DNA from 3 places in the uncultured Parasphingorhabdus sp. genome. Region 2 is predicted to be linked to each of the others. Evidence: predicted binding sites of a transcription regulator. Region 2 holds the regulator's gene; each other region holds the start of a gene.
What was found. Region 2 encodes LexA, which represses DNA repair genes until DNA is damaged. Its sites were predicted from a motif close to GTTCCNCNCTTGTTCT; they were not measured.
Positions count from the first base shown of each region.

Region 1: the regulator LexA is predicted to act here: its motif matches at 1,146-1,161, upstream of ACHZCJ_RS16575 (ribonucleoside-diphosphate reductase subunit alpha).
Region 3: the regulator LexA is predicted to act here: its motif matches at 1,214-1,229, upstream of ACHZCJ_RS16360 (putative DNA modification/repair radical SAM protein).

Region 1 covers NZ_CAXXUT010000003.1:1,973,171-1,975,441, reverse strand. The annotation lists gene ACHZCJ_RS16575 (ribonucleoside-diphosphate reductase subunit alpha) at 1-1,061, opposite strand, end outside; gene ACHZCJ_RS16570 (DMT family transporter) at 1,786-2,271, opposite strand, start outside.
Region 2 covers NZ_CAXXUT010000001.1:971,886-974,156, forward strand. The annotation lists gene ACHZCJ_RS04655 (hypothetical protein) at 1-429, shown strand, start outside; gene lexA (transcriptional repressor LexA) at 624-1,313, shown strand; gene ACHZCJ_RS04665 (ComEC/Rec2 family competence protein) at 1,307-2,271, opposite strand, start outside.
Region 3 covers NZ_CAXXUT010000003.1:1,921,386-1,923,656, reverse strand. The annotation lists gene ACHZCJ_RS16360 (putative DNA modification/repair radical SAM protein) at 1-1,196, opposite strand, end outside; gene ACHZCJ_RS16355 (DUF3419 family protein) at 1,371-2,271, shown strand, end outside.

The sequences.
Region 1 (2,271 bases), on a different contig from region 2:
GGCAGTGTGATCTCTGAACAAAGATTGGAAGTGGAAACCTTCAGCCCCAGATCGCGGTGATGCTTGGGCATCATCCGGTTCACCGTGTCGCTGAAAATGATATAGGGCTCGCCGGTGGCCAGCCGCGTCTCGACCAGTTTCTGGAACAGGCTGCGCGCGTCGACCGTGCCGCGAACCGAACCGTCTTTCGGCGATTTCAGCTCAAATTCCGTACCGTCGCGCACCGCTTCCATGAACTCGTCGGTTAGAAGAACACCATGGTGCAGGTTCAGAGCTTTTCGATTAAAGTCGCCGGAAGGCTTTCTGATTTCAAGAAATTCCTCGATTTCCGGATGATTGACGTCGAGATAGCACGCCGCCGAACCACGGCGCAGCGAACCCTGCGAAATCGCCAGGGTCAGGCTGTCCATCACGCGGACGAACGGAATGATGCCCGATGTCTTGCCATTCAGGCCAACCGGCTCGCCGATCCCGCGAACGCTGCCCCAATAGGTGCCGATGCCACCGCCGCGCGAGGCGAGCCAGACATTCTCGTTCCAGGTGTTGACGATGCCGCCGAGGCTGTCGTCGACGCTGTTGAGATAGCAGCTGATCGGCAGGCCGCGTCCGGTGCCGCCGTTGGACAGCACGGGTGTCGCCGGCATGAACCAGAGCCGCGAAATATAGTCATAGAGCCGCTGCGCATGATCCTGATCATCGGCATAGGCGTCGGCAACGCGGGCGAACAGATCCTGATAGGATTCACCGGGCAGCAAATAGCGGTCGTTGAGCGTTTCTTTGCCGAAGTCGGTCAGCAGATCATCGCGGGATTCGTCCGTCACAATCTTGAAACGGCGCTTTTCGACGCTGTGACTGTCGCGCTCTGCCTTCAGCTCCTTTTCGTCATTGGCCTTTGTTGCGGCCGCTTCTGCAGCCGCCTTTTTGCTGACCTCCGGCTCGGCAGCCGGCTTTGTATTTTCGGTTTTGCTTTCCGGCTTGTCCAGTACTTCCGCGCCCATTTCACTCTCACTCACATCTGTTCCCGACACATTCTCATTGTCGCGGATGTCTCTAAAATCCATCACAGCCCCCTCAAATCACTCTACGCATTCACCGATCACAACGGGTATCAGCCGTTCGATCACCGAGATTGAATCCGGGCGCCTGTTCCTGTCTTGTTCGACTCATTGCCGAAACATCTACTGTAACATTTTCCAAGCCCCGGCGGGCATATTTTTCTTGCCCGAATCCGGTATTTCTCACTGTACATTTGGCACAAAGGGAGGTGTCCACCGAGTCGGTGTTAATGACGTTCAATACTATCAGTTGGTGTGCCCCCTTGGCCGAACCACAACCTATAGTGGCTGAATCAGAATTTTATGCAAGGGGGTAAATTACATTTTAACGACTCTGTTCGTCGTATAAATGAATCGCTTCGTCGTCGGCCGATTTTGCCCGACAGGCCGCGACGCGTGGACCTTCTAGGCCTGCCGCGATGCGCAAGACCCGAAGCCAATATTTACAAAAAAACTTTCCCACAAATCATCCACAGGGTGTGGTGACACAATTATGACACCATATCTGGTGGGTCATATGTTCGATCTCCATTTCGCCGCGCCAGAATTTTTGACGCCTCGCCATTAACCATATTGGCGGCAATGGGAAATTTTGCGCGAAAGAAAGTCTGCCGAGGAAAGGAATCGCTCTGTCATCAACCGACCGCGATCAAAAGAACGATCCGGATCGATGACCGGCAGCGTTGAAACAGGCGTCAGACACGGACCGTTGCCAATGCCTTCCCGAATCTCAACGCTGTTCGCGATCGACGAGCAATGCGGTGGCCGGTTTGGGTCTGAGGGCCACGATCAATACCCCGCCAATCGCCAGCGCCGCGCCCAGCGCCATGCGCAGATCGAACGCATCATTGGTGATCCAGACGCCCAATCCGATCGTCGCCAGCGGCGTTATCAGCGTGAGTGGCGCCAGAAGATTGGCTTCATATTGGCGGATCAGGGAATAATAAGCGGAATGCGCACCGACCGAAACGATCAGGGCGGTAAACAGCACGGCGGCGGCGAGAGGCCAGCCGACAGCGATTGCGGCGGACCATTGACCCTGCTCGAACAGCGCCGAGCTCAGGGTCAGGATGATCACCGACACCAGACCGACCCAGGCCTGAAAGCGGAATGGCGTAACATTGTCTACGCGTTTCATCAGAACCGCCCCGGCGGATCCGGCAAAGGCAGCGGCCGCCACAAACCAAAGGCCCGTCGACAGGGCCAATCCTTCCGG
Region 2 (2,271 bases):
TTTTTGATGGACGAAAAGCCTGATCTTCCATCCCGAGCCCGCAACCTGATTCCCGAAGAGCTTACTGCGGAGTCGATGACTTCGGCAGATTTTGGTGAGGAAAGCGGCGCAGCTTTGTTCAGTATCAAAGGACATGTTCCTGAGATCATGCAATCTTTTGAGGTGCTACCTAGTTTTGGGTCTCGAGGCCCTGCAATAAGAGCGGTAAACTGGACCAACACGGCTCCGATGCGGGTCTATAGCCAACCGAATAATCAAAATTGCTCCTGCTTTGCCTGCGCTAGAGATGCGCAGATTTGCAAGATAGCCTCTGAATGGCTCAACAAAGAGGGATCATTATTATATCTCGATCCCAATCCACAGGGTACTAGCTACATCCTTAATCGTGACGAACGCCAGATAATTGTCATCTGGAATCGGCCTCTTTAAATTGGGGTGGGCTTCAAGGTCTTCTTTTGGGACAAAAGCTGACTGGCAGCTTTGTCACCGAAAATGCCAATAGCCGCCATCAAAATTGTCCACGTCTCCCACCCTTCTGCCCATGACACAATCACTTCCCGCTTGACTTCCCCCGTTTTGTTTCTTAATTGTTCCGCATTCGTTCCCAGAACAGGACACTGGACATGCTCACGCAAAAGCAACATGAACTGCTGTGTTTCATTGATGAAAAACTCAAGGATAGCGGCGTTTCCCCCTCGTTCGAGGAAATGAAGGAAGCGCTCGGGCTCAAGTCCAAGTCGGGCATTCACCGACTGATCAGCGCGCTCGAGGAGCGGCACTTCATCCGCCGCCTGCCCAACCGGGCGCGCGCTTTGGAAGTGCTGAAACTGCCCGAAGGCGGTTTGCATGAGGCGGAGCCCTCCAATGTTGTTGCGCTGCACCCGGAAACGCCGGTTCGCGAAGTCGCGTCCAGCCCTGCTCCGAGCAACGACGATATTCTGGAAATCCCCCTGCACGGCCGGATCGCCGCTGGCGCTCCGATCGAGGCGATGGAAGGCCAATCGGCGCTCAGCGTGCCGGCCGCCCTGCTCGGCCCCGGCGAACATTATGCGCTGGAAGTATCCGGCGATTCGATGATCGACGCCGGTATCCTCGACGGCGATTATGCGCTGATCCAGAAAACCGAAGTGGCGCGCGATGGCGAGATTGTCGTGGCGCTGGTCCATGAGGAAGAAGCGACGCTGAAATATCTGCACAAAGACGGTGTCCGGGTGCGGCTTGATCCCGCCAATGCCGCCTATGAACCGCAAATCTATGGTGCGGGTGAAGTGCGTATCCAGGGCAAGATGGCCGGATTGCTGCGCCGCTACTGATCGGGACGGGCGCTGGCCGCATTGCCGCTCGCGGCAACGCGATAGCGGGTCCAGATATGCCTGCCGGTCCAGCCGAGCGCCGTGGATATTTGCCGATTTTCCAGATCAATCGTCATGCCGCCGACTTGCGATAGCAGGTTGCGGTCGGCTTTCAGCCAGCGCGGCTGACAGCTGTCCGGCAGCCGCCTTTCGCTGACCACGATATCGGCGCGGCGGCAAGTTGCCGACAGAGCCAGAGCCGGGATATAGTGACCGCTGCGCGTCGCCAATATCTGCCAGTCGCGCCCGCCGGCCGATACGGTCGCCAGGCAGCTGTCACCATTGCACGTGGCGTTGGGCCAGTCTTCCAGCGCCTGCGGCTCCCCCTCTACCCCGGCATTTTCGCGGATCATGTCGCGGATGAAGTCGCCGCTGCGGTTGCGCAGCATCGCCAATTCGCCCTGTTCGTTGCGGATCGCGACATGGCGCCCGTCGCCGGTGATATAGAGATCGGGCGCGCGGGTGGTGGCGATGACCAGCCCGCCGACCAACATCGGGACCACTCCCCAGTAGCGCCAGGGCTCCCGCCACAGGCAGAGCCATAGCCCGCCCATCAGCACCAGACCGAAGGCGATCACCGGCATGGTCGGCAACATCGTCACCGCGCCGGGCCGGCTGGAAACAAAATGGGCCAGCGCGATCAGACTGCTGAGCGCCTGTTCGCATAGCCACCAGAGCGGCGCGCCCAGACCAAAGCCGTCGAGCACCAGGGCCAGCGCCTCCAGGGGCATGATCACAAAGGTCGTCAACGGGATGGCGATGATATTGGCGAGCGCGCCATAGAGGCCGGCCTTGTGGAAATGGTAAAGCGCGATCGGCATCAGCGCGATTTCGACCACCAATCCGGTGAGGAACAGAGCAAAGACGAACCGTCCGGCGCGTCGCATCAGACTTTCCTCGCGCAGCATCAGCAGCGCCT
Region 3 (2,271 bases), on a different contig from region 2:
TCGTAGAGGTTCAGGGAATCCAGTTGCTTGCCCGGATGCCAGTCGACCGTGGTGATGAACGGCAATATCTTCTTCACCGACTGGCAGATGCGTTCGAGATCGGCGAGACGCAAGGCGGTGAACCGCCGGGCCTGCAAAATCTGGCCGACGCCCTTGCCGCCGAGGCCTGGGATGCGCAGCAGAACTTCCTTGTCGGCCAGATTGATATTGACCGGAAAGCGGGCGCGGTTCTGCAGCGCCCAGGCGAGCTTCGGATCGATGCTCAGGTCGAGCTGCCCTGCTCTGCCGCCCTGCATGATTTCCGGTACCGAGAAGCCATAGAAGCGCAACAGCCAGTCTGCCTGATACAGGCGGTGCTCGCGGAGCAAGGGCGGCGCCTGAGCCGGCAGATTGCTGCTGGCGTCGGGGATCGGGCTGAAGGCGGAATAATAGACCCGCTTCAGACCGTATTCGCCGTAAAGCCCATTGCTGGTCGTCAGAATCTTGGCATCGTCGGACGCATCGGCACCGATAATCATCTGGGTACTATGCCCGCCGGGTGCGAATAGCGGCGCCTTGCGGGAAGTCTTTCGCTCAGCTTTCGCCTCGCGCACCTTTTTGCCGAGATTGTCCATCGACCGGCGGATCAGCTTGCCGTCCTTTTCCGGCGCCAGCCGGGCGATCGATTCATCGTCGGGCAGTTCGATATTGATCGAAAGCCGGTCGGCATATTGCCCCGCCTGTTTCAGAAGTTCGGGATCAGCCTCCGGAATGGTTTTCAAATGGATATAGCCGCCGAATTTATGCACGATCCGCAGACGCCGCGCGACTTCAACCAGTTGCTCCATCGTATAGTCCGGACTGCGGATGATCCCGGAAGAGAGGAACAGGCCCTCGATATAATTGCGCTTGTAGAAATCCAGCGTCAGGTCGACGATTTCCTGCACCGTGAAGGCCGCGCGGCGCACGTTGCTCGACGAGCGGTTGATGCAATAGAGGCAGTCGAACATGCAATAGTTGGTCATCAGGATTTTCAGCAGCGAGATACAGCGCCCGTCCGGCGCATAGCTGTGGCAAATGCCCATGCCGCCGGTCGAGCCGATGCCGCCAGATTTCGCCGAATTGCGCTTGACCGAGCCGCTCGAGGCGCAGGATGCATCATATTTTGCAGCATCCGCAAGAATCGCCAGTTTATCGGATCGGGAAATTTTTGACATGGCCCGCCCTAATCCATGTTCCTGTTTTGTTCAATAACATGGATTAGTATTTCCACCGAAAGTTGGGCGTCACCACATCCCCTCCGCCGTCGCAAACCTGTCACATGCCGGTCACGCCCGCGTCACCCCGCCAGCCTAATTCTCACCCATGATACAGACCATCGGAGAAGCGCCATGAGCGTACAAGCGGGTTCCGTCAAACAGTCGACCATATTGAACGATGCGATATTGCAGAACCGGGCGAGCAAGGCGGGGCTGCTCGAACGCGCCTTTTCGCTCGCCTTTCGCGGGCTGGTCTATCCGCAGATCTGGGAAGATCCGGTTGCCGACATGGAGGCGCTGGACATCCGGCCGGATCACCATATCGTCACCATTGCCAGCGGCGGCTGCAACGCCTTGTCCTATCTGCGCGCCAATCCCGCGAAGATCACCGCCGTCGATCTCAACGCCGCCCATATTGCGCTCAACCGGCTGAAATCGGTGGCGGCGCAGCGGCTGGACAGCCACGAGGATTTCTTCCGCTTTTTCGGTCAGGCCGATAACAAGCAGAATCTTGCTGTCTATCGCGACCGGCTGCGCCCCCATCTCGACGAAGCCAGCCGCAAATATTGGGAGGGCCGCGACCATTTCGGGCGGCGGCGGATCAACGGCTTTGCCAAAGGCTTCTATCGGAAGGGCCTGCTCGGCAATTTTATCGGGCTGGTGCATATACTGGGCCGGATTGGCGGTGCGAAACCGTCGCTGATGATGGCGGCACGGACGCGCGAGGAGCAGATCGAATTGTTCGAACAGCACATCGGCCCCTTGTTTCACAAGAAGCTGATGCGCTTCCTTTGCTCCAACCCGATGGCGCTGTTCGGGCTCGGCATTCCACCTGCGCAATACCGGGCGCTGGCCGGTGACCGGCACATGGCCGATGTGCTGTGCGAGCGGACCCGCAAACTGGCCTGCGATTTTGCGCTGGCCGACAATTATTTCGCGCAGCAGGCCTTTGGCCGTGCCTATCAGAGCGCCGCTCCCGGATCGGTACCGCCCTATCTGGAAGAAGCGAGTTTTGACTGGCTTGGCGAACGCA